Regions from separate parts of the Streptomyces recifensis genome, predicted to be linked through region 2. Evidence: riboswitches for the same ligand, from Rfam matches in the RefSeq annotation. Region 2 holds a riboswitch; each other region holds the start of a gene.

Region 1 (7,042 bases), on a different contig from region 2:
GCGTAGGAGTACATCGAGGAGAGCTTGCCGATGGTCGGCGTCTCCAGGAAGAGGTTCAGCGACTGAGCCTGGTCGAGGAACGGGGTGCGGGCGGCGGCCATGTCGATCAGACCGCGCTGCGGGATCTCCCAGGCCGTGCGGTACAGGTTCCGCACGTCCTCGGGAATCCAGGCGAAGCCCTGCACCGAGCCGTTGGCCTCGCGCAGCTCCTCACGGGTGCGGGCGTCCCACACGCCGAGGTTCTTCAGCTCCTGCACCAGGTACGCGTTGACCTGGAGGAACTCGCCCGACAGCGTCTCGCGCTTGAACAGGTTGGACACCTGCGGCTCGATGCACTCGTACACGCCCGCGATGGAGGCGATGGTCGCCGTCGGCGCGATCGCCAGCAGCAGCGAGTTGCGCATGCCGACCTCGGCGATCCGGGCGCGCAGCGCGGCCCAGCGCTCCGGCCAGGTCAGCTCGACGTCGTAGTGGTCGGGGTGCAGCACGCCCCGGGCGGTACGGGTCTGCTCCCAGGCGGGGAGCGGGCCGTTGCGCTCGGCGAGGTCGGCGGACGCCTCGTAGGAGGCCAGCATGATGCGCTCGGCGATCCGCGTGGACAGCGCCTTCGCCTCGGGGGAGTCGAAGGGGATACGCAGCTTGAAGAAGACGTCCTGGAGGCCCATCGCGCCGAGGCCCACCGGGCGCCACTTGGCGTTCGAACGGCCGGCCTGCTCGGTCGGGTAGAAGTTGATGTCCACGACCCGGTCGAGGAAGGTCACGGCGGTACGGACGGTCTCGTCCAGCCGCTCCCAGTCGATGTCCCCGTCGGCCACGAAGGCGCCCAGGTTCACCGAGCCGAGGTTGCAGACCGCGGTCTCCCCGTCGTCGGTGACCTCCAGGATCTCCGTGCACAGGTTGGAGGAGTGCACCACGTTGCCCGGCAGCGCCGTCTGGTTGGCGGTGCGGTTGGCGGCGTCCTTGAAGGTCATCCAGCCGTTGCCGGTCTGCGCGAGGGTGCGCATCATGCGGCCGTACAGCTCGCGGGCCGGCATGGACTTCTTCGCCAGGCCCGCCTCCTCGGCCTTGCGGTAGGCCGCGTCGAACTCCGGGCCCCACAGGTCGACCAGCTCGGGCACGTCCGCCGGGGAGAACAGCGACCACGACTCGTCGGCGTTGACCCGGCGCATGAACTCGTCCGGGATCCAGTGCGCGAGGTTCAGGTTGTGCGTACGGCGCGCGTCCTCACCGGTGTTGTCGCGCAGCTCCAGGAACTCCTCGATGTCGGAGTGCCAGGTCTCCAGGTACACCGCGGCCGCGCCCTTGCGCCGGCCGCCCTGGTTCACCGCGGCCACCGAGGCGTCCAGTGTCTTCAGGAACGGGACGATGCCGTTGGAGTGCCCGTTGGTGCCCCGGATCAGCGAACCCCGGCTGCGGATGCGGGAGTAGGAGAGGCCGATGCCGCCGGCGTGCTTGGAGAGGCGGGCGACCTGGTGGTAGCGGTCGTAGATCGAGTCCAGCTCGTCCAGCGGGGAGTCCAGCAGGTAGCAGGACGACATCTGGGGGTGCCGCGTACCGGAGTTGAACAGGGTGGGGGAGGAGGGCAGGTAGTCCAGGCGGCTCATCAGGCCGTACAGCGCGGCCACCTCGTCCACGGCGGGGGCGCTGTCGTTCTCGGCCAGACCGCTCGCCACGCGCAGCATGAAGTGCTGCGGGGTCTCGATCACCTTGCGGGTGATGGGATGGCGGAGCAGGTAGCGGCTGTACAGGGTGCGCAGGCCGAAGTAGCCGAACCGGTCGTCGGCGCCGGTGTCGACCAGGGCGTTCAGCCGGGCGGCGTGCAGCGTCACGAAGTCGGCGGTGCGGTCGGCGACCAGGCCCTCGCGGTGGCCCACGGCCACCGACTCGGTGAAGCGGGTCACGCCCTGCGAGGCGGCCTCGGCGCGGATGGAGAGCGTGAGCAGCCGGGCGGCCAGCCGGGAGTACGCGGGGTCCTCCGAGATCAGACCGGCGGCGGCCTCGGTGGCCAGCTCGCGCAGCTCCGCCTCGTCGGCGCGCGCCGACCGGCCGCGCAGCGCGGCGGCCGCGACCCGGCCGGGGTCCGCGTCGGGGAGGTCGGCGGTCAGCTCGGTCAGGGTCCGCAGCAGCGCGGCACCGGGGCCGTCGTTCTCCACAGGGGCCTCGGTCGCCGGGGTGGCTGAAGCCGGATCGGCAGGCGCGATGGTCACGTGGGGCTCTCCCTCGCTGGGCACGGGGGCCTGGCGGAGGGTATGAGAGGGCACGAGCGCACGCGGCGTCGCGTCCACCGGCCCACTCCACGAGGCCCGGACGTCTTCGAGCACCCGGGCCGGACGGCCGGGCGCCGCTGTCGGCAGGTCCTCGGACTGACGCTGGCATGCGCGAAGCACGCGAGTACACCGTTGCGGGACAGTTCCGGATTCGCACCGGATTCCCCTGCGACGACAGCGAGCATGAGCATACATCTAGTGCCGCCCTGTCGCGTCACCCCCAGATGTTGTGTCTGTTGTGTGTCGCGGCGGCTTCAGAGGGTCAACTCGTAAGTGAGCAGAGCGAGGTCCGAAACGCCCGGCAACGGGTTCCAGTCGCGGTGCGGGGTGCGGTGGAAACCGAGGCGTTCGTAGATGCGGTGGGCGGCGTGCATCGTGGGCTGGGTGGAGAGGACGAGGCCGTGACAGCCCGCCAGGGCCCGTGCCCGGTCGGCACAGGTCCGTACGAGGGCCTCCCCGGCTCCCTGGCCCCGGCCGGCCCGCGCGACCGCCAGCATCCGGATCTCGGCCTCGCCCGGGCCCGCGATGTCGGCCATGGGGCCGCCGGCCGGGACGAAGGTGACCCCGCCCAGCAGGACGTCCCCGCGCACGGCCACCAGGATCTCCGCGTCCGCCGCCCGCCGGGCCACGTCCCGCAGCTCACCCAGGTAGGCGTCGCTCTCCCCGAAGTCCAGCAGGCCGTCCTGGAGGTACGCCTGCGCGGTGATCTCGCCCAGGGCGGTGTACTCGGCCGGGTCGGCGTCTCTGATGAGGAGGTCCATGCCCGGCAGTGTGTACGACGACGGGCCGCCGTCGCTTTCGCATGACGGCGGCCCGTGGCCGAAAAGGTGCGGACCTCTAGGCTCTTTCGTTTGGATCAGGCCGGACCCCGCGAGCCCGGCAAGATCCAAACGAGAGGCCCTAGTGGCTGGTGCCCGCTGTCGCCGGGGGGAGTTCGACCTCCACGCCGGGGTCGCCCGCGTCGGCGGTGTAGTCGGCGGGGGTGGTCTCGTCGATGCCGTCGGGGGCCTTCACGGCCTTGAGGACGAAGGTGAGGACCACCGTCACGACGACGTTCAGGACGAAGGCCGTCAGGCCGATGTAGCCGATCTCACCGATGCCGGGGATCTCCTTGGCGGAGCCGCCGAAGTGCTTCTGGGTGGGGGAGGCGACGCCGTAGGCGGCGAGGGTGCCGTAGACCATGCCGACCGCCCAGCCGGCCAGCAGGGCCCAGCGGTGGAACCAGCGGGTGAAGAGGCCGCCGACCAGGGCGGGGAAGGTCTGGAGGATCCAGATGCCGCCCAGGAGCTGGAAGTTGATGGCGACCGTCTTGTCCATGGTGAGGACGAAGACCAGCGCGCCCACCTTCACCAGGAGCGAGACCAGCTTGGAGACCTTGGTCTCCTGCTCGGGCGTCGCGTCGGGCTTGATGAAGTCCTTGTAGATGTTGCGGGTGAACAGGTTCGCGGCCGCGATCGACATGATCGCCGCCGGGACGAGCGCGCCGATACCGATCGCCGCGAACGCCACGCCCGCGAACCAGTCCGGGAACATGTCCTCGAACAACTGCGGGATGGCGAGCTGCCCGTTGGTGACCTTCACCCCGGCCGCGATGGCCATGAAGCCCAGCAGCGCCAGCAGCCCCAGCATCAGGGAGTACAGCGGCAGGATCGTGGTGTTGCGCCGGATGACCTCGCGGCTCTTGGAGGAGAGGGTCGCGGTGATCGAGTGCGGGTACATGAACAGCGCGAGCGCCGATCCCACCGCCAGCGTGGCATACGTCCACTGGCCCGCCGGAGCCGGGACGAGTCCGCCCGCACCGGCGGCGGTGTACTTCTCGCCCGCCTTGGCGAAGATCTCGTCGAACCCGCCCAGCTTGATCGGGATGTAGATGATCGCCACCGCGATGACGATGTAGATCAGCGTGTCCTTCACGAACGCGATCATCGCCGGGGCCCGCAGACCCGAGGAGTACGTGTACGCCGCGAGCACACCGAAGGCGATCAGCAGCGGCAGGTCCTTCACGAACCAGTTGGTGTCCTCACCGCCGCCCACGCCCATCACGTCCAGCACCGCCTGGATGCCGACCAGTTGGAGCGCGATGTACGGCATGGTCGCCAGGATTCCGGTGACCGCCACGGCCAGCGAAAGACCCTTGGAGCCGAAGCGCCCGCGCACGAAGTCGGAGGTCGTGACGTAACCGTGCCGGTGCGAGACCGACCACAGCCGGGGCAGGAAGGTGAAGATCAGCGGGTACACCAGGATCGTGTACGGCACCGCGAAGAACCCGGACGCGCCGGCCGCGTAGATCGCCGCCGGCACCGCGACGAAGGTGTACGCCGTGTACAGGTCGCCGCCGAGCAGGAACCAGGTGATCCAGGTGCCGAACGACCGGCCGCCCAGGCCCCATTCGTCCAGCGAGTGCTCGTTCTCGGCCTTGCGCCAGCGCGAGGCGAGGAAGCCCAGGACCGTGACCGCGAGGAAGAAGAAGACGAAGACGCCGAGCGCCACGCCGTTGACGCCGTCCTTCACTTCGAGACACCCCCGCTCCGGGCCTTGCGGGAGCGCTGGTCGCGCTGCCAGAGCTGGTACGCGGTCATGGTGAGCGAGGTGGAGACCAGCACCCACAGCATCTGGTACCAGTAGAAGAACGGGATGCCGATGAACGTCGGGTCCACCTTGGAGAACGAACCCACCCACAGCATCGCCACGAACGGCGCCACGAGACACAGCCCGATGACCACTCGGACCGGTGTCACCACCGGTTGCCTCACTTCAGAATCGTCGGGCATGCCGGACTCCGTCCCCTCGTTGATCACGCGTAATGCGCACGCAATCTAGGTGACGGCACGGCGGAGCGGAAGCCCTCGTCCGGGTATCGATATGGCGATGTGAGCTGGTGGGGCCCAAGAAGCGGGGGACGGAGCCGGTCAGTCCTGCGGACGCCGAAGCCGCGCCACGAACTTGTAGCGGTCACCCCGGTACACCGAGCGCACCCACTCCACCGGGCGGCCCTCCCGGTCCACCGAGTGCCGGGACAGCAGCAGCATCGGCAGGCCCACGTCGGTGCCGAGCAGGCTCGCCTCGCGCGGGGTCGCCAGCGAGGTCTCGATGGTCTCCTCGGCCTCGGCCAGGTGGACGTCGTAGACCTCGGCGAGCGCGGTGTACAGCGAGGTGTACTTCACCAGCGAACGGCGCAGGGCGGGAAAGCGCTTGGCGGAGAGGTGGGTGGTCTCTATGGCCATCGGCTCGGCGTTGGCCATGCGCAGCCGCTCGATGCGCAGCACCCGGCCCCCGGCGCTTATGTCCAGCAGCCCGGCCAGCCGGTCGTCGGCCGTGATGTAGCCGATGTCCAGCAGCTGCGAGGTGGGTTCGAGTCCCTGGGCCCGCATGTCCTCGGTGTAGGAGGTGAGTTGGAGCGCCTGGGCGACCTTGGGCTTGGCGACGAAGGTGCCCTTGCCCTGGATGCGCTCCAGCCGCCCCTCCACCACCAGCTCCTGGAGGGCCTGGCGGACGGTGGTGCGGGAGGTGTCGAACTCGGCGGCCAGCGTGCGCTCGGGCGGCACCGGCGTGCCCGGCGGAAGCGTCTCCGTCATCTCCTGGAGGTGCTTCTTCAGGCGGTAGTACTTGGGCACGCGCGCGGTACGGACGGTCGCGCCGGCCTCGTTCTCCGCCCTGCTGACGTCGGTGCTCATGGCTGCCTTCCCGGCTCCGGATGCCGATGGCGACCGACATCGCCATCGGTCACGGCTCACATCGTGGCACGGCCGCGCGCGGCCGGTTCACCCGCACGTTCCGTGATCTCCCTGTATACCGCCGCACCCCCGGTTGGTCTAGTCCACCCGCGCCCGGCGGACCAATGGTCCACCGGAACTGGTCCGTCCGATCTGTCGGTTGCGCAATGAAAGGTCCCTGCATATCTCGGTCGCGTCACGGACGCCCGGAGCCCACCTGAACACCCTTGACAGCCCTTTTGGTCTGGGCCAAGCTCCCCCTGCTGGTCTACACCATTGGTCCAGTCCCGGCTCCGAGGGCGGTACGACGCGCAAGTGTGACACCGCGGGGAGGCAGGGGGGTTGTGGGCATCCCTGAGGAGGATGGCGTGAAGCGCAGACTGATAGCCGCGATCGGCGTCGCGGGCATGATCGTCTCCATCGCCGCGTGCGGCAGCGACGACGGCAAGGGCAAGGGGGGCGACAGTGACGCGCTGACCGTCTGGCTCACCGTCGACGCGCAGAACAACTGGCCGAACCTGGTCAAGGCCGCGGACGCCGCCGTGGTGAAGAAGCACCCGGGCCTGAAGATCAAGCACGAGTACTACGGCTGGCCGGACAAGAACACCAAGCTGGACGCCGTCCTCGCCACCGACAAGGCCCCCGACGTGGTCGAGATGGGCAACACCGAGATGCTCGGCTACATGGTGAAGGGCGCCTTCGCCCCCCTGGAGCCCGGCAAGTTCGAGGGCTCGGACGCCTGGCTGGACGGCCTGAAGGCGTCGGTGACCTACGACGGCAAGACCTACGGCGTGCCGTACTACGCCGGTGGCCGCGTCGCCAACTGGCGCAAGGACGTGGCCGCTTCGGTCGGCGTCAAGACCCCGCCGAAGACCTACCCCGAGCTGACCGCCGCCCTGGACAAGATCCAGAAGAAGGAGGGCGACAAGTTCAACGCCTGGTACCAGCCCACCCGTGACTGGTACGCGGCCATGTCCTTCGTCTACGACGCGGGCGGCGCCATCGCCAAGGAGGAGGGCGGCCAGTGGAAGGCGTCCCTCTCCTCGCCGGAGTCGGTCAAGG
Region 2 (7,042 bases):
AACCAGCACAACGACGGCGGCTGGAACTACAGCAAGGCCGAGGGCAACCCCAGCCAGCTCTCCGCCGCGAGCGACGTCGACATGACCGGAGCGGCGATGGCCGCGCTGTGCGTGTCGGGCGTGCCGAACACCGACACCGACATCGTGCAGGCCAAGGCGTTCCTGAAGAGCAAGCTCGTGCCGAACAGCGGCGCGTTCAACGCCATGTTCGGCGTCAACACCGACTCCAACGGCTGGGCGGTGTCCGGCCTCAACGCCTGCGGCATCGACCCGCAGACCGGGGACTTCCGCACCTCCATGGGCAAGACACCGGTGGACTTCCTGATCGCGCAGCAGTTCAACCCGGGCGGCGGGTTCAAGTACCTCCCCTCCGACACCTCGCCGACGGCGTACTCCTCGATCGACGGTCTGCGGGCCGTGGCCGGCGGTGGCTTCACGGCCACCCCGCCAGTTCCCACCACGCCGGGTGCGCCGCAGTGGGTGAGCCAGTCCTCCCTCACCTCAGGTACGGCGACGAAGCTGGCGCTCACCGTGGACGACGGCGCGGGCAATCTGAAGGTGTGCTCCGTCGCCCTCACTCCGACCGGCTCGACGACCACGCTGGGCGCCGTCCTCGACGCGGCCACGAGCGGCGCGACGCCGTCCGGCTGCGTCACGAGTGTGACCCCGTCCTCCGGCACCGGCACCATCACGGCCGTCAACGGCAAGGCCAACAGCGGATCCAACACGTGGAAGGTCAGCATCGACGGCTCGTCGTTCACCTCCGCCACGCGGGGCGCGGTCGTCGGCGTCGGTGACACGATCGCCGTGCGCTGGGGCGCCTGACGGCAGCCCTGTCGGACGCGGCGGGACCTAGAGTCGGGGTATGCGCATCGTCTCCCTGCTGCCCGCCGCGACCGACATCGTCGCCGAGCTCGGGCTGTCGGACCAGCTGGTCGGCCGCACCCACGAGTGCGACTGGCCACCGCGCGAGGTGGCATCCGTACCCGTGGTGACCGGCGCGGACCTCGACCAGGACGCGCTGTCCAGCAGGGAGATCTCCGACGCCGTCGGCGGGTCGGCGCACTCGGGCTCGTCGCTGTACACGCTCGACACCGAGGCTCTCGCGGCCCTGCGCCCCGACGTGATCCTCACCCAGGACCTGTGCGCCGTGTGCGCCGTGTCGTACGAGAAGGTCAGCCGCACGGTGCGACTGATGGACGCCGACACCCGAGTCCTCAGCCTGGAGCCCCGCACCCTCGAGGACGTCCTGGATTGCCTGGTCACGGTGGGCGAGCTGCTCGGCGTACGGGAGCAGGCGGAGCGGAAGCGGGCGGCGCTGCTGGCCCGGCTGGACCGGGTCCGTAAGGCGGTTGCGGGACGTGCCCGACCACGGGTGGTGGCGATCGAATGGCTCGACCCGTTGTGGCCCGCCGGGCACTGGGTGCCCGAACAGATCACGGCCGCGGGCGGCGAACCTCTTCTCGCCGCGCCGGGCGAGCACACCAAGCCGATGACCTGGGAGGCGGTCCGCGCCGCACAGCCGGACGTGGTCCTGGTGCTGCCGTGCGGTTTCCCACCCGAACGCACCCTGCGGGAAGCCGCATTGCTCACCGGACTGCCGGGCTGGTCGGATCTGCCGGCCGTCCGGTCCGGCCGCGTATGGGTGCTGGACGGACCGTCCCACTTCAATCGACCGGGGCCACGGGTGGTGCGGGGGGCGGAGGTGCTCGCCCATGTCCTGCACAGCGTGCGGACCGGCGAGGAAGTCGCACCGGCCGAGGCACATCCGTTCCCCGGCCGGTGACGACAAGGAAGGATCAGAACGCCGTCCAGGTGAACGTCACCTTGTCACCGGCGTTCAGCTTGAACTGGCAGCCGCCCACCGGGGCGGAGGTGCCGTTGACCGAGATGTTCCAGTAGGCGCTGCCACCACCGCTGACGTTCTTGATGGCATCGACCGAGTAGTCGTCGAACGACGCGTACCAGGTGCCGTCCCAGGTGAAGTGCCGCTTGCGCGCCGCGTCGTCGAGAGCCGCCGTCGGCGTCGGCACGGCGGACGGGTTGGCGCCGCCGTTGGTACCGTCGCATCTGTGCGTGCCGCCCGTCGCGGTGGTGACCCCATGACCGCGGGTTCTGATCTTCCCCTTGAACAGCAGGCCGTCCGGTCCCTGCACAGTAAGTGTCACCCTGACGGGAGCGTTCGTGCTCGGCGTGCTGTCGGCGTGCGCGACCGGCGCGGAGGCGAGGGCGAGTCCGAGGACGGTTGAGGCGATCATAGTGCGACGTGCGGATGTACGGTGCAAGGCTCGAGCCTTCCTGATGAGGTGGCCCGCAGCCCATCACCGTGCGGACGGGAAGGCACCAGAGCCTGTGGTCCACGGCCGTGGTGTACGACGGCTGGACGGCACCGACCAGGGCGACCCGAACGAGGCTCTCGGCTTCGCGCTGCAGACCATGACAGTGGGAAGCAATTCAGGGCACGCGCCAGGTATCCCGACTCGCGGCCTCGCGGCCGCACACGGTTGCAGGTCAGCGCCGGACTCCCACCGGCTTCCCCCACGCACGCACCTATGCGGTTGTAATGCGCACAGCTCGCGCACCGACGCCGGTCGACGTTCTCGGGTCGTGCGCGAACTGCGCTCATCTTATGGTCAGTTGGAGATACTCAACCAGTTTTCTTGATACCGGTCTCACGAACAGCCGCAGTCGGGGAACCCCCGAGTTACGCACGATGCGGAAGGCTCAGGAGCCCACGGTGCGCCGCGGCGGCGTGAGGGTGTACAGGTCAAGGATGTCGGGCAACGGAGCTACCCCCGGACCACCGGCACGCACCCAGGTGACGATATCCTCGGTCGCGTCCGGATCGTTGACGAGCCCTAGCCAGACCGGTCGTGCGCCGGCGGCGCGTCCGGCGGCGGACGGCTGTACGACGATGACGTTGGCCTGGTCGCACACATCGAGGCAGTCGGAGATGCGCACGGGTACCTCCGCTCGCAGTCGCGCGGTCTGCGCCGCGTGATCGACTCCCGTCACCTTGGGGGTGCCGCAGCAGCAGTCGCGGCATACGACGACGCGGCAGGGCACCGGTTCGGCGCCCTGCCGAACCTCTGTCGCTGTCGTTTTCGTGGGCTTCTTGGGCATGGCGCCGCTCCCCTTTTCCGGGGAGATCCGCCCCGGGGTCGCTCGAGGAGGCGACCGCGTGAGTCTCCTGGCTCCCGGGTCGCGACACGCCCCGGCCCTTCTCACCCGCATCAGGGCGGTGGGGCTGCCAGGGCTCGCGCACCGGTCACAGTGGCGGGACCGCGCCGGATTCCCACCGGCTTCCTCGGACCGCCGTCGCCTTATGTCGCTGATCATCATCTCATCATGCGACGCTGGCCCCTCCTCTGGCCGCCACGCGGAACGGCTCCCGCGAGCGGTCCGGCCGCGGGAGCCTTCGTCGTGCGCCTGCCCCGTGAAAGGTGAGAAGACCGTCAAACGAGCGTCACACGCAGGAAGCGACCGGCCCACTCGATGGCTCAGGTGCAGCCCCACAGACCTGGGCGCCATCGGCACGGCAACCTCCTCCACCCGTTCATGGGTGCCCACCCCAGGCCAGCCTGTCGACGGCTGCCCCTCCCTGTAGGTGCCCGGACGGGCCGGTCGGCCAGGGAGGGGAAACCGGCCCGCCCGGGCGATCAGGGGCGCTGGTGTGTCACAGGCCCACGTCCCGGGAAAGCGCCGGGTGGACAGCCGGGGTCGGCGGACTGAGAACCCAGCCGAGGGGCATAAAACGGCAGGTGGGGCTGCCCGCGAAGACGAGGGACAGCCGCGGGCACCGGATGCCGCGCGCCCGACATCCGGCATTGGCGGGGGCGGTGGTGGATGTGGCCGCCACGCGCATGGGCCAAACTGTGAGCCCCGGCCCGATTCCGGCGGGCCGGGGCTCACAGTATGCGCTCGGTTACGGCTTAGTAGTCGTCGTGGTGGCGCTTGACGACACGGAAGCTCGCCACGACACCCTTGTCGATGTCGATGCCCTTGGTCCAGCCGGGCTTCACGCCGTAGCTGGAGCTGTGCGGGCCGACGGTGGCGATGGGAGCGCCGTTGTCGCAGACGGCCCCGCGGAAGACCTCGACGGCCTTGCGGCTCTCGTTGCGGACGTTCAGGGTCTTCGCACCCAGGCCGCTGACCACGGTGATGCAGTCACCGGGGTGCGTGGAGTAGGACCGCTCGTTGATCTGGATGCGGCCCTTGTAGTCGCCGCCACCGCCCTCGTTGTTGTCGTCGTCGTCGTCCCAGTCGTTGCCCTCGTTGCCCTTGCCCTCGTTGCCCTTGCTGTTGCTGTTGCTGTTGCCGCCCGGGTTGCCCTTGGCGGTCCCGCCCTGCCCGCTGCCGCCGGATGCGGCGGCGACGGCGGCGGGGGCCTCCTGGGGCGCCGCAGCAGGGGCGGCCGAGGCGTATGTGATCCCGGTCGCGGCCATGGCCGCGGCAGCCGACACGGCAGCGGTGATCACGGTGGAACGAAGCTTCATCTCACGATCTCCTGTCGCACAGAGAGGCGTCGGCCCGTCGGACCGGCTCGTGGATGAACTTACCTACAGCCGACATGACCGGCATATCGGAAGATCGGGACTCGACTCCAAACAGGGTATTTCTGAGCCACCACAATGAACTGACGATATATCAGAAAAAGCGGTTGAACAGCAGATTAACATGCTATTAGATCCTTTCAGGTGACATTTTGATACCTCCTCACTTGCGTATTTGCGGCGCGTCGTTGCGGGCCGGGTCCGTTGAGCGGTGGTATGGACGGTGTCGTGAGTGCCGCGCTGCGTGTGCAGGCGGTCGTCACCGGCGTGTGTGGTCGGCTCGGGGCCCCCAGCTGATGGGCTGCGCCATGCCTGGACGGGTCCACACACTGGCCCACAGCGACCCCGCTTGGTGCCCGAGCTGGCCGGTGGAGTGGCAGCGTGCCTTCCACCTCGTCCGGCTCCGCCTGGAGGCCGACCGACCGCTGCCGACCGAGCCCGGCGACGTCGTGCACCAGGGCGAGGATCTCGGGCGGTGGGTACGCTCGGTCCGGCTCGGCTGGGACAACCTGACAACCGTGCAACATCGGAGAAGCGGTTGCCGGCAGACGTGTCGTCAACAGCGCCGCCGCGCAGTGGTGTGGATGAAAATGCGGCGGTCCCGGCCAGCATGCTGGCCGGGACCGCCGAAAGGGTGTGATCGTGAAGGGCGGTCGCCTACGCGGCGAAAGGCTCTGCAGGGCTTCAGCCGAACGATCGTCCCTGCAGGCTGTAGATGAGGCCCGGGGACACTGTCCCCTTCACCATCACGCCCTGTTCAACCACAGCGACCCGGCGGGCATTCCCGGTACGGCAGGGTCCCGCGGCCCAGCACGGCTCGTGCGCGCCGCCTCCCGTCACGCGGCAGCCTTCATCCACCAGCCGGGCGACAACCACGAGAGCCGCCCCGGACGAAGGTCAGGTGCCGCATGATGTTCGGAGCGACCCCTCGATGCGATGGGTGGGTCAGTGCGGATGGAGGATGTCCTCCAGGCCGACTCGGGCCAGGAAGTCCCGGCGGATGCGGTCTGCGACCTCGCTGACTTCTTCGCTGCCGTCGTTCGCGGGATCCACGTGGACACGGAAGGGTCGCGAGCCGTGGGCGGTGTCCACGACGTTGACCACGGCCTCCGCGACCTGGGAGGCGTCGGCATCGGCGGGGGCCAGGGCCGCCAAGCGCTGGCTGACCTGCTCCACCAGGGCCGGATAACGCTCTTCGTACGCCTTGACGGTCCCCTCGTCGGCGGGGTGTCCGCCGGTGGCGAAGTGGTTGGTTCCGGTGGTGAAGGAGCCGGGGACCACGATGGTGGTCTCGATGTTGAACCGGGCCAGCTCACCGGCGTAGCTCACGGCGAGGGAGTCCATCGCGGCCTTGGCCGCGAAGTAGGGAGCCAGGTACGGCGGGGCGCCACCACGGGTACTGGTAGAGCCAATCCACAGCAGCAGTGCCTCGCCCTGCGCACGCAGCCGTGGGAGGGCGGCTCGGTTCACTCTCTGTGTGCCGAGCACGTTCGTGTCGTAGACCGCTGCGATCTCCTGCGGGGTGAACGCCTCTGTCGGGCCGGTCACCATGTGCCCGGCGTTGTGGACCACCACGTCCAGGCGGCCCGTCTCGGCGAACACGGTGTCGATCGCGGCATCGGCGCTTTCCTGTGAGAGTACGTCGAGTTCTACGGTGCGCAGGTCGGCGTTGTTGTCCGCGGCCCACTGCGCGGCGTCGGCGACCCGGCCGGCGTTGCGGCCCCGGGTGTCGCGCATCGCGGCGTAGACGGTGTGGCCCGCCTTGGCCAGAGCACGTGCGCTGAGCGCGCCGAAGCCGGAACCGGCGCCGGTGATGAGGATGGTCTTATTCATGACTTCTCCTGAGGGGAGTGGAAGGTCGACGAGTGCCGCAGAGGACCGAGGCCTCGTCCCGAGGTAAGTGATCGTGGGCTGACGGGCCGACCGGCTCTCAGTCCGCGGAATGGGCAACAGGCGCATCCGGCCGAGCCGATGGCCGACGGACCGTCAGGCGAAGGAGATGACCGACCGACCGGAGCTGCTCCCGGCCGCCATGGCGTCCAGCGCGGCGGGCACCTCGTCGAGACGGATGGTCGTGACCTCGGGCAGGATTCCGTGGGCGGCGGAGAAGGCGAGGGTGTCACGCAGGTCGTGCGGCGAACCGGACGGCGAGGCCATCACATGCAGCCGGTTGAGCACCATCGGCTGGATGGGCAGTTGCAGGGGCTCGGCGCCGTAGCCGCAGAACACGAGCGTTCCGTCAGGGGCGAGACCGCCCAGGGTGGCGGCACCGGCCGAGGTGGAGGGGGCCGCGTTCAGGATCACGTTGGCGCCGCCCTCCCACTGTTTGAGGGCTTGCGCTGGATCGGTGTCCTGCGTCGCCACGAACAGCTCGGCCCCGAGTTCCTCGGCTGCGTCGGCGCCGCTCCGGGAGCGGCCCACCACGACGACCCGGGCGCCCATGGCGACGGCGTAGCTGACGGCGAGAGCTCCGATGCCGCCGGCTCCGA
Region 3 (7,042 bases), on a different contig from region 2:
TACCTGCCCAAGCTGGAGAACCGCTACGAGGCGCGGCTGTGGAACGACGTGTTTCTCCTCGCCCAGGACCTGCTGGGCATCCCGCGCGGCACCGTTCGGGCCACCGTGCTCATCGAGACGATAACGGCCGCGTTCGAGATGGAGGAGATCCTCTACGAGCTGCGCGAGCACAGTGCCGGGCTGAACGCTGGCCGCTGGGACTACCTGTTCAGCCTGATCAAGACCTTCGGCCACCGCACCGACTTCCTCCTCCCGGACCGCGCGAAGGTCACCATGACCGCCCCATTCATGCGCGCGTACACCGAACTCCTCGTGCGTACCTGCCACAAGCGCGGCGCACACGCCATCGGCGGGATGGCCGCCCAGGTCCCGGGCAAGGACCCGGCCGCGAACGAGGCCGCGTTCGCCAAGGTCAGGCTGGACAAGGAGCGGGAGGCAGAGGACGGCTTCGACGGTTCCTGGGTCGCCCATCCGGCGCTCGTCCCCGTCTGCCGCGACGTGTTCGACGGTGTCCTCGGCGGGCGTCCGCACCAGCTCGACCGTGTCCGCGACGATGTCGAGGTCACCCCGGCCGACCTCCTGTCCGTCCGCCGCATCAGCGGTCCGCCCACCCCGGACGGAGTGCGCACCAACATCTCCGTCACGCTGCGGTACTACGCCGCCTGGCTGCGCGGCCAGGGCGCCGTCGCCATCGACGGCCTGATGGAGGACGCGGCGACCGCCGAGATCGCCCGTGTACAGATCTGGCAGTGGCTGCGCCACCAGGTCATCGACCGCGAGACCGTGGAGCAGATCCTCGACGAGGAGTCTGTCGCGCTTGGCGCCGAGTACCCCTGGGCACCCGTCGCCGACATCCGCGCCCTCTTCGAACGCACTGCGCTGACCGGCGAGTTGCCGCTCTTCTTCACACCGGACGCCTACACCCGCCACCTTGTGCGTCGGCCGGAGGTGCAGGCGTGAGCGGGGGCATCACGCGCGTCGGCGTGGTCGGCGGCGGGCAGATGGGGGCTGGAATCGCCGAGGTGTGTGCACGGGCCGGGCTGGAGACCGTGGTCTGCGAGGTGGACGCGGTCGCTGCCCGCGCCGCACAGAACCGGATCGTCGACTCCCTGGACCGTGCCGTACAACGAGGCAAGCTGAGCCGTGAGGCTGCCGACGATGCTCAGGCCCGGCTCGTCTTCACCGGCGACCTGGACGCCCTGGCCGACCGGCAGCTCGTCGTCGAGGCAGTCATCGAGAACCCGGAAGCCAAGACCGAGGTCTTCGCCGCCCTGGACAAGATCGTCGAAGATCCTGCCGCCATCCTGGCCACCAACACCTCCTCTCTGCCGATCATGCGGCTGGGCATGGCGACATCCCGCGCGGACCGGGTCGTGGGCCTGCATTTCTTCAACCCCGTCCCCGTCCTGCCGCTGGTCGAGGTGGTCACCTCGCTGCACACGACTGCCGAGACGACGGCTCTGGTGGAGGACTTCGCTACCCGCACGCTCGGCAAGACGGTCATCCGTTCCCAGGACCGGGCGGGCTTCGTCGTCAACGCCCTGCTCGTCCCGTACCTGCTCTCCGCCGTCCGGATGGCGGAGTCCGGGTTCGCCGCGGCCGCCGCCATCGACGCGGGCATGGAACTGGGCTGCGCCCACCCGATGGGACCATTGAAGCTGGCCGATCTGATCGGCCTGGACACCGTGGCCTCCATCGCGGAATCGCTCTATGACGAGTTCCGTGAACCCCTCTACGCGCCGCCGCCGCTGCTCATGCGGATGGTGGAGGCGGGGCTGCTCGGCCGGAAGACAGGCCGGGGGTTCCACATTTACGACCAGGGCTGAGGGCCTGGTACGACGCGGGCTGAGGGGCCCGCACCGCCGCAGGCGTGAGGGTCCCCCGCGGCGCGACAGGGAAAGGGGCGGGAAGCGTGTGCGGCGCCTCCCGCCCCTCGCCGTGCCACCCGCCGCATGCCCTGACCCCGCCTTCCGGATGCTGGACGGCGCTCTTCCCTTCACGGCGCCAACCCGTAGGCTGACCACAGCAGCTGGTTCGCCCTGTCCGCCAGGCGGGGTGTCGTAAGAGGGAACCCGGTGGGAATCCGGGACTGCCCCGCAGCGGTGAGCGGGAACGACCGCCGTCATACGCACTGGGTCCGAGGTACTGGGCCTGGGAAGCGACGGCCAGTAGGTGTCCTCCATGGGGGGACGTGCCCGCGAGTCCGAAGACCTGCCAACTGCCCGCGTACGGACCATTCCGTGCGCGGAGATTCCGGTGACCTCGAGGGCGGGTCGGCGTACATACCAGACGGAGCGACCGTGCTGTTGCCGCGCGGGGTCTTTGCCGTCCGGTTCGTCATTCCCTTCGCGCTCTCGTCCCGTCTCCGGGATCTCAGGGATTCATCTCGCGAAGGAGATCTCCGTGACCAGCAAGTCCGCAGCCGCGGCAGCACGGGCCACCGTGTACGGCTACCCCCGCCAGGGACAGAACCGGGAACTGAAGAAGGCCATCGAGGGCTACTGGAAGGGCCGCGTCACCGCCGACGCCCTCCGTGCTACCGCCACCGGCCTTCGTCGCACGAACTGGCATCAACTCGCCGAGAGTGGCATCCATGAGGTGCCCACGGGCGACTTCTCGTACTACGACCATGTCCTGGACACCACCGTCATGGTGGGCGCGATCCCCGAGCGGCACCGCGCAGCGGTCGACGCCGACGCGCTGGGCGGCTACTTCGCCATGGCGCGCGGTACCCAGGAGGTCGCTCCGCTGGAGATGACCAAGTGGTTCGACACCAACTACCACTACCTCGTCCCCGAGCTGGGCCCGGACACCGTCTTCAGCGCGAACTCGGTCAAGCAGGTCGCGGAGCTGAAGGAGGCCCTCGCCCTGGGGCTGACCGGACGCCCCATCCTGGTCGGTCCGGTCACCTACCTCCTGCTCGCCAAGCCCGCTCCGGGCGTGCCCGCCGACTTCGAGCCGCTCACCCTCCTGGACCGGCTGCTTCCCGTGTACGCCGAGGTCCTCGCCGATCTGCGCGCGGCGGGCGCCGAGTGGGTGCAGCTCGACGAGCCCGCCCTCGTGCAGGACCGCACGCCGGCCGAGCTGAACGCCGCCGAGCGCGTCTACCGCGAGCTGGGGGCTCTGGAAGACCGGCCGAAGCTGCTGGTCGCCTCCTACTTCGACCGGCTCGGCGACGCGTTGCCGATCCTGGCCAAGGCTCCGGTCGAGGGCCTCGCGCTGGACTTCACCGAATCGGCGGCAGCCAACCTGGAGGCGCTGGCCGCTGTCGGCGGACTGCCCGGCAAGCGCCTGGTCGCCGGAGTCGTCAACGGCCGCAACATCTGGATCAACGACCTGCAGCAGTCCCTGTCCACGCTCGGCACCCTCCTCGGACTCGCCGACCGTGTCGACGTCGCCGCTTCCTGCTCGCTGTTGCACGTGCCGCTGGACGCAGCAGCCGAGCGGGACATCGAGCCGCAGATCCTGCGCTGGCTCGCCTTCGCCCGGCAGAAGACCGCAGAGATCGTCACCCTCGCCAAGGGCCTGGCCCAGGGCACCGACACGATCGCCGCCGAACTCGCCGCAAACCGCGCCGACTTGGCCTCCCGCGCGAACTCCCCCATCACCCACGACCCAGGCGTCCGGGCCCGCACCGAGGCCGTGACGGACGCCGACGCCCGCCGCTCCCAGCCGTACGCCGAACGGGCCGCCGCCCAGCGCGCCCACCTCGGCCTGCCCCTGCTGCCGACCACGACCATCGGCTCCTTCCCGCAGACCGGCGAACTGCGCACCGCCCGCGCCGGCCTGCGCGCCGGACGCATCGACACGGCCGGCTACGAGGAGCGCATCAAGGCGGAGATCCAGGAGGTGATCTCCTTCCAGGAGAAAGCCGACCTGGACGTCCTGGTACACGGCGAGGCCGAACGCAACGACATGGTCCAGTACTTCGCCGAACAGCTCACCGGCTACCTCGCCACCCAGCACGGCTGGGTCCAGTCCTACGGCACACGCTACGTCCGGCCACCGGTCCTGGCCGGCGACATCTCCCGGCCCGAGCCGATGACCGTGCGCTGGACGACGTACGCGCAGTCCCTCACCGACCGCCCAGTCAAGGGCATGCTCACCGGGCCGGTCACCATGCTCGCTTGGTCCTTCGTCCGCGACGACCAGCCCCTCGGCGACACCGCCCGCCAGGTCGCCCTCGCTCTGCGCGACGAGGTGGGCGACCTGGAGGCGGCCGGTACCTCCGTGATCCAGGTGGACGAGCCCGCGCTGCGCGAGACCCTGCCGCTGCGCGCCGCCGACCGGGCCGCCTATCTGGCCTGGGCGACGGAAGCGTTCCGGCTCACCACCGCCGGGGTTCGTCCGGACACCCAGATTCACACGCACATGTGCTACGCCGAGTTCGGCGACATCGTCCAGGCCATCGACGACCTCGACGCCGACGTCATCAGCCTGGAGGCCGCCCGCTCCCACATGCAGGTCGCCCGCGAACTCGCCGCCCACGGCTACCCTCGCGAGGCAGGACCGGGTGTCTACGACATCCACTCCCCCCGGGTGCCGAGCGCCGAGGAGGCCGCTGAACTGCTCCGCACCGGCCTGAAGGCCATCCCTGCCGAGCGACTCTGGGTCAACCCCGACTGCGGTCTGAAGACCCGCGGCTGGCCGGAGACGCGCGCGTCCCTGGAGAACCTGGTCGCAGCGGCCCGCACCGTCCGCGGTGAACTGCCCACCGCCTGATTCCGATCCCAGTGGGCCGGGACGCCACCAGCGTCCCGGCCCCGTCGTGACAGCAGACGGCTACGCGGCGCCCGGCACCGCCCGCTGGCCCGGACCGTCGTAGGAGGCCAGCGGGCGGATCAGCGCGTTGTGGGCGAGCTGCTCAGTGATATGCGCGGTCCAGCCGGTGATCCTGCTCATCACGAAGATCGGAGTGAAGGCCGGGGTGTCGAAGCCCATGAGGTGGTAGGCGAGGCCGGCCGGGTAGTCCAGGTTCGGATGGATTCCCTTGCGGCTGATCATCGCGTGCCGCAAGGCCGCGTGCAGGGTGGCCATGCGGGTCAGCTCGGGATCCGCGGCACGTACCACCAGCCGGTCGAGGGCGTCCTGCATGATCGGGACGCGGGAGTCGCCGTGCTTGCCCTACGCGGACTTCCACGCGACGGCCGAGGACCTGCGGTACGACATCGAGCTGCTCTCGGCCCGCTTCGGCGTCGGCTTCGAGACGGCCTGCCACCGCCTGAACACGCTGCAGCGCACGGGAAGCCGGGGCGTGCCGTTTCTCCTTCCTGCGGGTGGACCGGGCCGGCAACATCTCCAAGCGGCAGTCGGCCACCGACTTCCACTTCTCCCGCATGGGCGGCACCTGCCCGCTGTGGACGGTGTACGAGGCGTTCTCCGCACCGGGCCGCATACTGACGCAGGTCGCCGAAATGCCGGACGGGAAACGGTACTTCTGGGTCGCGCGGACCATCACCCGCGGCGGGTTCGGCCACCACGCCCCGCGCGCCGAGTTCGCCATCGCCCTCGGCTGCGAGCTGCGGCACGCACACCGGCTCGTCTACACCGAGGGCATCGCCCTGGACGACCCAAGCGCCGCCACCCCCATCGGCCTGGGCTGCCGGATCTGCGAACGCCGCGACTGCGCCCAGCGCGCCAGGCCCCCGGCCGGCGGACGCCTCGCCATCGACCCGGACCGGCGCACGTACGTGCCGTACGCCGTGGAGAGCAGCACCCCATGACACCGACAGCAGGAGCAGCCACGTGACCAGCCGTGTCACCTTCGTCTCGCCCGCCACGAGCCCGTCGCTGCGGCAGGCCCGCTTCTACGACGGCGACTCGATCGACGACATCGGCGCGGCCCGTGCCCGGGAGGCCGCCGGATCGCTGCCCGTGGCGGCGCGTGTGGTCGTGTCTCCGGTGTGCGCTGTCGGGAGACGGCGGCTGCTCTCGGCCTCGACGGCGTGGACACACGGGAGCTGGGCGGACTGGACGTGGGCCGCTGGCGAGGCCGCACGCTGGAGGCGGTGGCGGCTACCGAGCCGGAAGCCGTGGCCCGCTGGCTCACCGACCCGGGGAGCGCACCACACGGGGGTGAGTCCATAGAAGTCCTGTGTGGGAGAGTCGCGCGGTGGCTGGAGGAAGCGACAGCTGTCGACGGTCGTGTGCTCGCTGTGGCCGAGCCGGAGGTGGTGCGGGCGGCGGTCACCGAAGCGTTGGACATACCCGCCGCTGCCTTCTGGCGCCTTGATGTGTCTCCCCTTACGGTGACCGAGCTCAGCGGCCGGGCTGGGCGCTGGAATCTGCGGCTCGGGCGCCCCCTGACCGTGCCGGACATCGACTAGAACTCGGTCACCGGCGGTTCAGGACGCCGGGTCCCGGTGACGGCGCAGCAACGCCGCCAGCTCGCAGCGCAGGCAGGAACCAGCGGTGTTCGTCCGGGCGGACGTACTTTCGGCACAGGGCGTCGACGATGTGTGGACCTGCCCGGTGCAGTCCTCCCCCTCTGAGGCGATCAGTGTCTCCAGGTCGTGGAGCAGTTGTTCGGTGCGTTTGGCCTGCTGGGCGAGCACCCGCACCCGGGCGCTCTGACCGCCGATCTGCCTACGGCTGGCAATGAGTTGGTCGTATTCCTCCCGGGTGAGGGCGACCGCCTCACGGCCGCCGAGGGTGATGTGGCGCGGCTGGGGGGTTCTGGCCACTCGGTTCCTCCGCTCATCGGCCGGGGGTCCGCGTCGGGTCGGGCTGCACTGTCGATCCGTACTCACTCGTGCGTCGGACTCGGTGTCCGGAGAACGCCAGAGGGCCCCCGGATGGTTCCGAAGGGCCCTCTGTTGTCCGGAAGGAATCAGTGCGCGGCCGGAACCGCGCGGCCGCTCGCGGCCGTCGCCGGCTTGGGGTTCAGCAGGCGTTCCGCGAGTTCACCGAAGAGCAGACCGAAGCCGGCCCACAGGACGGACTGGATGGCCAGTGCGGACAGCCGGAACCGCCACAACAGGGCGGCCGGGAAGTCCTTCGGCACCTCGTTGATGACCGGCAGGAACGCGTAGGCCAGACCGAT
Region 4 (7,020 bases), on a different contig from region 2:
GGTCGTCGGCGGGGACCACACGGGAGACCAGTCCGGCTCGCTCGGCTTCAGTCGCGTCCATGGTGCGCCCGGTCAGGCACAGCTCCATGGCCTTGGCCTTGCCGACAGCGCGGGTCAGGCGCTGGGAGCCGCCGATGCCCCCAGCTTGATCTCGGGCTGGCCGAAGACGGCCGTGTCGGCGGCGAGCAGGATGTCGCAGAGCATGGCGAGCTCGCATCCCCCTCCCAGGGCGTATCCGGCGACGGCGGCTACGGTGGGAGTGCGCAGCTGTCCGAGGCGGTCCCAGGCGGCGAACCAGTCGGCGAGGTACATGTCCATGTATTCCTGGGGCTGCATCTCCTTGATGTCGGCGCCGGCCGCGAACGCCTTCGCCGATCCGGTGATCACGATGCAGCCGCACTCCGGATCCCGGTCGAGGGCCTCGGTGGCGGCCACCACCTCGTTCATCACCTGGAGGTTCAGGGCGTTCAGGGCCTTGGGTCGGTTGAGGGTGAGCAGGGCGGTACGGCCCTTCCGCTCGACAAGGATCGTCTCGTACTCGACAGCCGGTTCCGCAGTCACGCCTGTTCTCCGCTCTGGTCCCTGATGGTGCGCACGATTCCGGAGAAATCCTCAGCGGCTCCGGTCCGCTCGGCGTAGGCGGCGTACAACTCGGCTGCTCGCAGGCCGAGTTCCGCCTGCACTCCGGCCGCCTTGACCGCGTTGGCCGCGAGCCCGAGGTCCTTGGCCATGAGGGAGGCGGCGAAGCCCGGCCGGTAGTCCCTGTTGGCGGGACTGGTCGGCACGGGTCCGGGGACGGGACAGTTGACGCTGAGCGCCCAGCACTGCCCGGACGCCGTGGAGGCCACGTCGTACAGGGCCTGGTGGGACAGGCCGAGGCTCTCGCCGAGGACGAACGCCTCGCTCACGGCGATCATGGAGACGCCGAGGATCATGTTGTTGCAGATCTTGGCAGCCTGCCCGGCACCGGCGCCGCCGCAGTGGACGGCCTTCTTACCCATGGCTTCCAGCAGCGGCCGCGCCTCGACGAACTCCGCCTCTCCCCCGCCGACCATGAAGGTGAGCGTGGCCGCCTCGGCTCCGACCACCCCGCCGGAAACCGGTGCGTCCAGGGCCCGCATTCCGGCGGCCGCCGCACGCTCATGGGCGGTGCGGGCATCGGCGACGTCGATGGTGGAGCAGTCGACGAAGAGAGTGCCCGGCCGGGCCGCCGTCAGGACAGTGTCGTAGAGGTGCAGGACGTGGCTGCCCATGGGAAGCATGGTGATGACCACTTCGGCGTCGGCGACCGCGTCGACCACTGACGACGCGGGTTCCACCCCCGTCCGCGTGGCGCCGTCCAGGGCGTCCGGTACCAGGTCATGGCCGCGGACACGGTGGCCCGCCTTGACCAGGTTGGCGGCCATGGGGGCGCCCATGTGCCCGAGTCCGATGAATGCGACGGTACGGTTCACCAGGCCACCTCCGTGGCGGCGTCAGGTCCGGCGAGTCCGAGTTCGTGCTCGCCGAGCGGGGCGAAGAAGCATTCGACGTCGGCGTCCGTCACCTCGACCAGGGTGGCCGGCGACCAGTGCGGGTCGCGGTCCTTGTCGATGACCTGGGCGCGGATGCCCTCCACCAGGTCGGGGGTGCGCAGGGCGGCGCACGAGACGCGGTACTCCTGGTCGAGGACCCGCTCCAGCGGGCCGAGGCGCCGGGCTCGGCGCACCGCGGCGAGGGTGACCTTCAGGGCGGTGGGGGACTTGGCGAGCAGGGTCTCGGCGGCCTCCTTGGCAGCGGGGTCGCCGTGCGCGAGAAGCCGGTCGACGATTTCCTCGACGGTGTCGGCTGCGTAGCAGGCGTCGATCCACTCCCGCCGACCGGCCAACTCGCCTCGGGGCGGCGGCTGTACATGGCCGGCGAGCGCCTCTCGCACGGGATGGTCGGCGAGATCGCTGACGAAGTGCGGGACTGCGTCGGCCGGTACGAAGTGGTCGGCGAGTCCGCAGAGCAGGGCGTCACCGGCACCGATCTGTGCGCCGGTCAGTGCCAGGTGGTCGCCCAGTTCTCCGGGGGCGAGGGCGAGCAGGTAAGTGCCTCCGACGTCCGGGACGAAGCCGATCCCGGTCTCCGGCATGGCGATCCTCGACCGCTCGGTGACGATACGGACGCTGCCGTGCGCGGAGACGCCGACCCCGCCGCCCATCACGATGCCGTCCATGATCGCGACGTACGGCTTGGGGTAGCGGGCGATGCGGGCGTTGAGGCGGTACTCGTCGCGCCAGAACGCGGCCGAGGCAATGCCGTCGCCGTCTCGGGCATCGTCGTGGATGCCGCGGATGTCGCCGCCGGCGCACAGGCCGCGCTCCCCGGCGCCCGTGATGACCACGGTCTCCACGGCCGGGTCGCGTTCCCAGGATGTCAGGGCCGCGTCGATGCGGCGGGCCATCTCGTGGTTGAGGGCGTTGAGGGCCCTGGGCCGGTTGAGGGTGATGTGGGCGGCCCGGCCGGTGGTGTGGAACAGGACGGGTTCGTCGGTGGCGGTCATCCGAGCGCCTCCGTCAGGCCGCGGGCCACGATGACGCGCATGATCTCGTTGGTTCCTTCCAGGATCTGGTGGACGCGCAGGTCGCGGACGATCTTCTCGATGCCGTACTCGCTGAGGTAGCCGTAGCCGCCGTGCAGTTGGAGCGCTCGGTCTGCGACCGAGTACCCGGTGTCGGTGGCGAACCGCTTGGCCATGGCGCACAGGTACGGCGCCTGCGGGTCACCCCGGTCGAGCGCCTGCGCGGCCTGCTGGACCAGGGCACGGGCTGCGGCCAGTTCGGTCGCCATGTCGGCGAGCCGGAAGCGCAGTGCCTGGGCGTCGAGCAGCCGGGCGCCGAACGCTTCCCGGTCGGCGAGGTGGGCGAGGCTGCGGTCGAGGGCGCTGCGGGCGCCTCCGAGGGAGCAGGCGGCGATGCCGAGGCGGCCGCCGTTCAGGCCGGTCATCGCGATGCGGAAGCCCTCGCCCTCGCGGCCGAGGAGCCGGTCGGCGGGCAGCCGTACGCCGTCGAGGACCACTTGTCGGGTGGGCTGGGCGTTCCAGCCCATCTTGCGTTCGTTCGGACCGAAGGTGAGACCGGGGTCGTCCTTGTCGACGATGAACGCGGAGACACCGTCCGCGCCGGTGCCGCCGGTGCGCGCCATCACGACGTACACCTGGGAGGCGCCCGCGCCGGAGATGAACTGTTTGACGCCGGTCAGCACATACTCGTCGCCGTCCCGTACGGCCCGGGTCGTGAGGGCCGCCGCGTCCGAGCCGGCTCCCGGCTCGGTCAGGCAGTAGCTGGCCAGGTCCTCCATGGCGCACAGCCGGGGCAGCCACCGCTCCCGCTGGGTGTCGGCACCGTAGCGGTCGATCATCCAGGCGACCATGTTGTGGATGGAGAGGTACCCGGCGATGGACGGGCAGCCGGAGGCGAGGGACTCGAAGACGAGTACGCCGTCGGCCCGGCTGAGGCCCGAACCGCCGTACTCCTCACGGACGTAGACGCCGCCGAGGCCGAGCCCGGCCGCCTTGCGCAGCACGTCGACGGGGAAGTGCTTGTCCCGGTCCCAGTCGAGGGCGCGGGGTGCGAGATGGTCCTGGGCGAAGTCGAGTGTGGTCTCCACGAGGGCCTGCTGGTCCTCGGTGAGCAGGGTGGTGGTCATACGGCGCTCATCCCATCGTGGGGATCGTGAAGCTCGCACCCTCGCGCAGGCCGGCGGGCCAGCGGGAGGTGACGGTCTTGGTGCGGGTGTAGAAGCGGATGGCGTCCGGGCCGTGCTGGTTGAGGTCGCCGAAGCCGGAGCGCTTCCAGCCGCCGAAGGTGTGGTAGGCGACCGGCACCGGGATGGGCACGTTGACGCCGACCATGCCGGTGTTCACCCGTCGGGTGAAGTCGCGGGCGGTGTCCCCGTCGCGAGTGAAGATCGCGACGCCGTTGCCGTAGGGGTGCTCGCTGGGCAGGCGCAGGGCCTCGTCGTAGTCGGCGGCGCGCACCACCGACAGCACCGGCCCGAAGATCTCCTCCTGGTAGATGCGCATCGCCGGGGTGACCCTGTCGAACAGCGAGGCTCCGGCGAAGAAGCCGCTCTCGTGACCGGGCAGGACGAAGTCCCTCCCGTCCACCACGAGTTCGGCTCCCTCCTCGAGGCCGAGGTCGACGTAGGAGCGCACTCGGTCCACCGCCTCCCGGGTGACCAGTGGACCGAAGTCCGCCTCGGGGTCGTCGCTGCGGCCGATCCGCAGGCTGCCGATGCGCTCCTTCAGCCGGGCGACCAGCGCGTCGGCGGTGTCCTCGCCCACCGGTACGGCGACGGAGATGGCCATGCAGCGTTCACCCGCCGATCCGTACCCAGCGCCGATCAGGGCGTCCACCGCCTGGTCCAGGTCGGCGTCCGGCATCACGATCATGTGGTTCTTGGCGCCGCCGAAGCACTGGGCGCGCTTGCCGTGGGTGGCGGCGGTGGCGTAGACGTGCGCGGCGATCGGTGTGGAACCGACGAAGCCCAGGGCGGCGACGCGCGGGTCTTCGAGGAGGGTGTCGACGGCTTCCCGCCCGCCGTTGACGACGTTCAGGACGCCGGCCGGCAGTCCCGCCTCCAGGAAGAGTTCGGCGAGCCGGAGCGGGACGGACGGGTCGCGTTCGGAGGGCTTGAGGACGAAGGCGTTGCCGCAGGCCAGCGCCGGGGCGGCCTTCCACAGGGGGATCATCGCCGGGAAGTTGAACGGCGTGATCCCGGCGACAACGCCGAGCGGCGCGCGCAGCGAGTGGACGTCGATGCCGGTGCCCGCGTTGTCGGTGAACTCGCCCTTGAGGAGGTGCGGGATGCCCGTGGCGAACTCCACCACTTCCAGGCCGCGTTGGATGTCGCCGTGGGCGTCGGCGATGGTCTTGCCGTGCTCGGAGGACAGCAGCCGGGCCAGCGCGTCCTTCTCCTGCTCGACGAGCTGCAGGAAGCGCAGCAGCACGCGGGCGCGGCGCTGCGGGTTCCACTCGCCCCACTCGCGCTGGGCGTCGACGGCGACACCGATCGCCGCCTCGGTCTCGGCCCGGTCCGCCAAGGGCACGCGGGCCTGGACCTCGCCGGTGTTGGGGTCGTACACGTCACCGTGGAACCCCGATGTTCCCGGGGTGTGCTTGCCACCGACGAAATGGGTCAGCTCACGTACGTCGGTGGGGTCGTTCGGACGGATCATGGGTGCCTGCTCTCGTCAGGTGAGGGTGATCCGGGATGGCCGCGCCGAACCGGCACACGTGGACGCGGTGGCGTACACAGGCGTGCGGGGGCGGCGCGAGAACGCGAATGGCGTGCGAACCGTCAAGCGGTGACGACGGGAATGCGGCGTGTATGACGCCTGCGGCGGAGTCCGCCGGGATCGTGAATGCGCACCGGTGCCATGCGTGTCAGCTCCATCCTCGTGGACAACACGGAACATCCCACGGCCGGTATCCTGACTCCCGGATCAGCGCGCGCCGTCCGCCTTCCCGACATCCAGCTCGTCAGTGGCGTCCTGCTCGACGGCGTGCTCCCCGGTCACAGTGGCGGGACCGTGCCGGAATCACACCGGCTTCCCTGCACCGCGGGCCTACCCATCGAATATATAGTTGGACGTCCTAGTAAATCCACCCCCGCAAGCCGGGTTCCGGTGGTGTTCGAGGTCAGCGGGGTTCGGATTCGGCCGTCCGGGGGGCCGCGAAGCGCACGGGCGCCCGGAAGCGGGCCTTGCGTGCGGCGCGCCGGAAGGTGGTCAGCACGGCGGGGCCGGCCAACAGCACGCACGCGAAGTTGGTGATCGCCCGCCCGGTGTCCCAGCCCAGCGAGGTGGCCAGGTCGAAGGCGATGTAGCGGTGCCACTGCTCGGTGAAGGGCAGGCCCGGGAGGTAGGCGATGGAGCTGTTGGGGTCCAGGGAGAACGGCCAGAAGGAGAGGTTGAGCAGGAAGCCGAAGAGGTAGCCGGACAGCGAGCCGTACACGGCCAGCATCAGCACCTCACGCCGGCCGCTCGCCCCAGGCAGAAATCCGGCGAGCATCCCCACGAAGGCGCAGCCGAACATCTGGTACGGCATCCACGGTCCCACTCCCCCAGTGATCAGGGCGGAGGCGAACAGCGAGGTGCAGCCGAGGACGAAGCCGAAGCCGGGGCCGTAGACCCGCCCCGCCAGCACGAGGACGAAGAAGACGGTCTCGATGCCCGCCGTGCCGGCACCGAGCGGGCGCAGGGCGGCGTTCACGGCGGAGAGTACGCCCAGCATGGCGAGTGCCTTGGAGTCGATGCCGCCTTCGGCGATCTCCGACAGCACCACGCAGAGGACGAGCACCAGCAGGACGCCGAAGATGAGCGGGGGCGCGTAGTTGGAGCCGAACTTGCCCGGCGCGACCACGAACGGCCAGAAGAAGGCGACCAGTCCGAGGAAGGCGGCCAGTGCCATGACCACGCCGACGCGTGGGGTCAACCGGATGGCCGTGCCGATGCGCGTGCTCATGGACGTGTTCCCTCGTCGTCGGCGGTCGCCAGTTCCCGCGCCACTTGCCGGACGGTCAGGTAGGGCAACGGGGCGAGGATCTTCGCCGTCTGGGGGGCGAAGGTCGGTGAGGAGACGATGACTTCGGTAGTGGGTCCGTCGGCGACGACGTCTCCCTCGGCCATGACCACCACCCGGTCGGCGGCGCGTGCGGCGAACTCGACGTCGTGGGTGGAGATGACGACGGCGCGGCCCTCCGCCGCGAGGGCGTCCACGATGCCGATCAGTGCCGTCTTGGCCCGGTAGTCCAGGCCGCGGGTCGGTTCGTCCAGCAGGACGATCCGGGGCGCGGCGGAGAGCTGGATGGCGAGGACGAGCGCGAGCTTCTGGCCTTCCGACAGATCGCGCGGATGGGTGGCGTCGTCGATGCCGGGCGCCAGCCGGCTCGCGGAGTTGGGGACCGCCACGTCCGGCGGCCCGGTGAGCCAGAGATGGCGGCCGCCGCTCGGGGTGAGGACGACGACGGTCTCGGGGATCGTGAACCGGTGCC

Evidence for each region. Region 2 has a riboswitch for cobalamin ahead of CCN33_RS14550 (hypothetical protein). Riboswitches for the same ligand answer to the same signal wherever they lie in the genome.
Region 1: it holds a riboswitch for cobalamin, as region 2 does, so the genes downstream of both, CCN33_RS03225 (ribonucleoside-diphosphate reductase subunit alpha) here and CCN33_RS14550 (hypothetical protein) in region 2, are expected to answer to the same signal.
Region 3: it holds a riboswitch for cobalamin, as region 2 does, so the genes downstream of both, metE (5-methyltetrahydropteroyltriglutamate--homocysteine S-methyltransferase) here and CCN33_RS14550 (hypothetical protein) in region 2, are expected to answer to the same signal.
Region 4: it holds a riboswitch for cobalamin, as region 2 does, so the genes downstream of both, CCN33_RS09045 (CoA-acylating methylmalonate-semialdehyde dehydrogenase) here and CCN33_RS14550 (hypothetical protein) in region 2, are expected to answer to the same signal.

Annotation. Positions count from the first base shown of each region.
Region 1 covers NZ_MUNH01000049.1:9,561-16,602, forward strand. The annotation lists gene CCN33_RS03225 (ribonucleoside-diphosphate reductase subunit alpha) at 1-2,207, opposite strand, end outside; cobalamin riboswitch at 2,333-2,458, opposite strand; gene CCN33_RS03230 (GNAT family N-acetyltransferase) at 2,522-3,028, opposite strand; gene mctP (monocarboxylate uptake permease MctP) at 3,168-4,778, opposite strand; gene CCN33_RS03240 (DUF3311 domain-containing protein) at 4,775-5,038, opposite strand; gene CCN33_RS03245 (GntR family transcriptional regulator) at 5,177-5,941, opposite strand; partial or broken gene CCN33_RS03250 (extracellular solute-binding protein) at 6,349-7,042, shown strand, end outside.
Region 2 covers NZ_MUNH01000239.1:9,697-16,738, reverse strand. The annotation lists gene CCN33_RS14565 (prenyltransferase/squalene oxidase repeat-containing protein) at 1-825, shown strand, start outside; gene CCN33_RS14560 (cobalamin-binding protein) at 866-1,786, shown strand; gene CCN33_RS14555 (DUF4430 domain-containing protein) at 1,800-2,285, opposite strand; cobalamin riboswitch at 2,449-2,592, opposite strand; gene CCN33_RS14550 (hypothetical protein) at 2,725-3,123, opposite strand; cobalamin riboswitch at 3,185-3,308, opposite strand; gene CCN33_RS14545 (hypothetical protein) at 3,933-4,496, opposite strand; gene CCN33_RS14535 (SDR family oxidoreductase) at 5,499-6,386, opposite strand; gene CCN33_RS14530 (alcohol dehydrogenase catalytic domain-containing protein) at 6,540-7,042, opposite strand, start outside.
Region 3 covers NZ_MUNH01000137.1:19,241-26,282, forward strand. The annotation lists gene aceB (malate synthase A) at 1-960, shown strand, start outside; gene CCN33_RS08985 (3-hydroxybutyryl-CoA dehydrogenase) at 957-1,826, shown strand; cobalamin riboswitch at 2,014-2,233, shown strand; gene metE (5-methyltetrahydropteroyltriglutamate--homocysteine S-methyltransferase) at 2,404-4,722, shown strand; partial or broken gene CCN33_RS08995 (citrate/2-methylcitrate synthase) at 4,783-5,121, opposite strand; partial or broken gene CCN33_RS09000 (helix-turn-helix domain-containing protein) at 5,120-5,723, shown strand; partial or broken gene CCN33_RS09005 (histidine phosphatase family protein) at 5,746-6,326, shown strand; gene CCN33_RS09010 (hypothetical protein) at 6,345-6,683, opposite strand; gene CCN33_RS09015 (CbtA family protein) at 6,830-7,042, opposite strand, start outside.
Region 4 covers NZ_MUNH01000137.1:27,546-34,565, forward strand. The annotation lists partial or broken gene CCN33_RS09025 (enoyl-CoA hydratase) at 1-561, opposite strand, end outside; gene mmsB (3-hydroxyisobutyrate dehydrogenase) at 558-1,454, opposite strand; gene CCN33_RS09035 (enoyl-CoA hydratase/isomerase family protein) at 1,451-2,527, opposite strand; gene CCN33_RS09040 (acyl-CoA dehydrogenase family protein) at 2,524-3,672, opposite strand; gene CCN33_RS09045 (CoA-acylating methylmalonate-semialdehyde dehydrogenase) at 3,680-5,203, opposite strand; cobalamin riboswitch at 5,432-5,605, opposite strand; gene CCN33_RS09050 (ECF transporter S component) at 5,667-6,491, opposite strand; partial or broken gene CCN33_RS09055 (AAA family ATPase) at 6,488-7,020, opposite strand, start outside.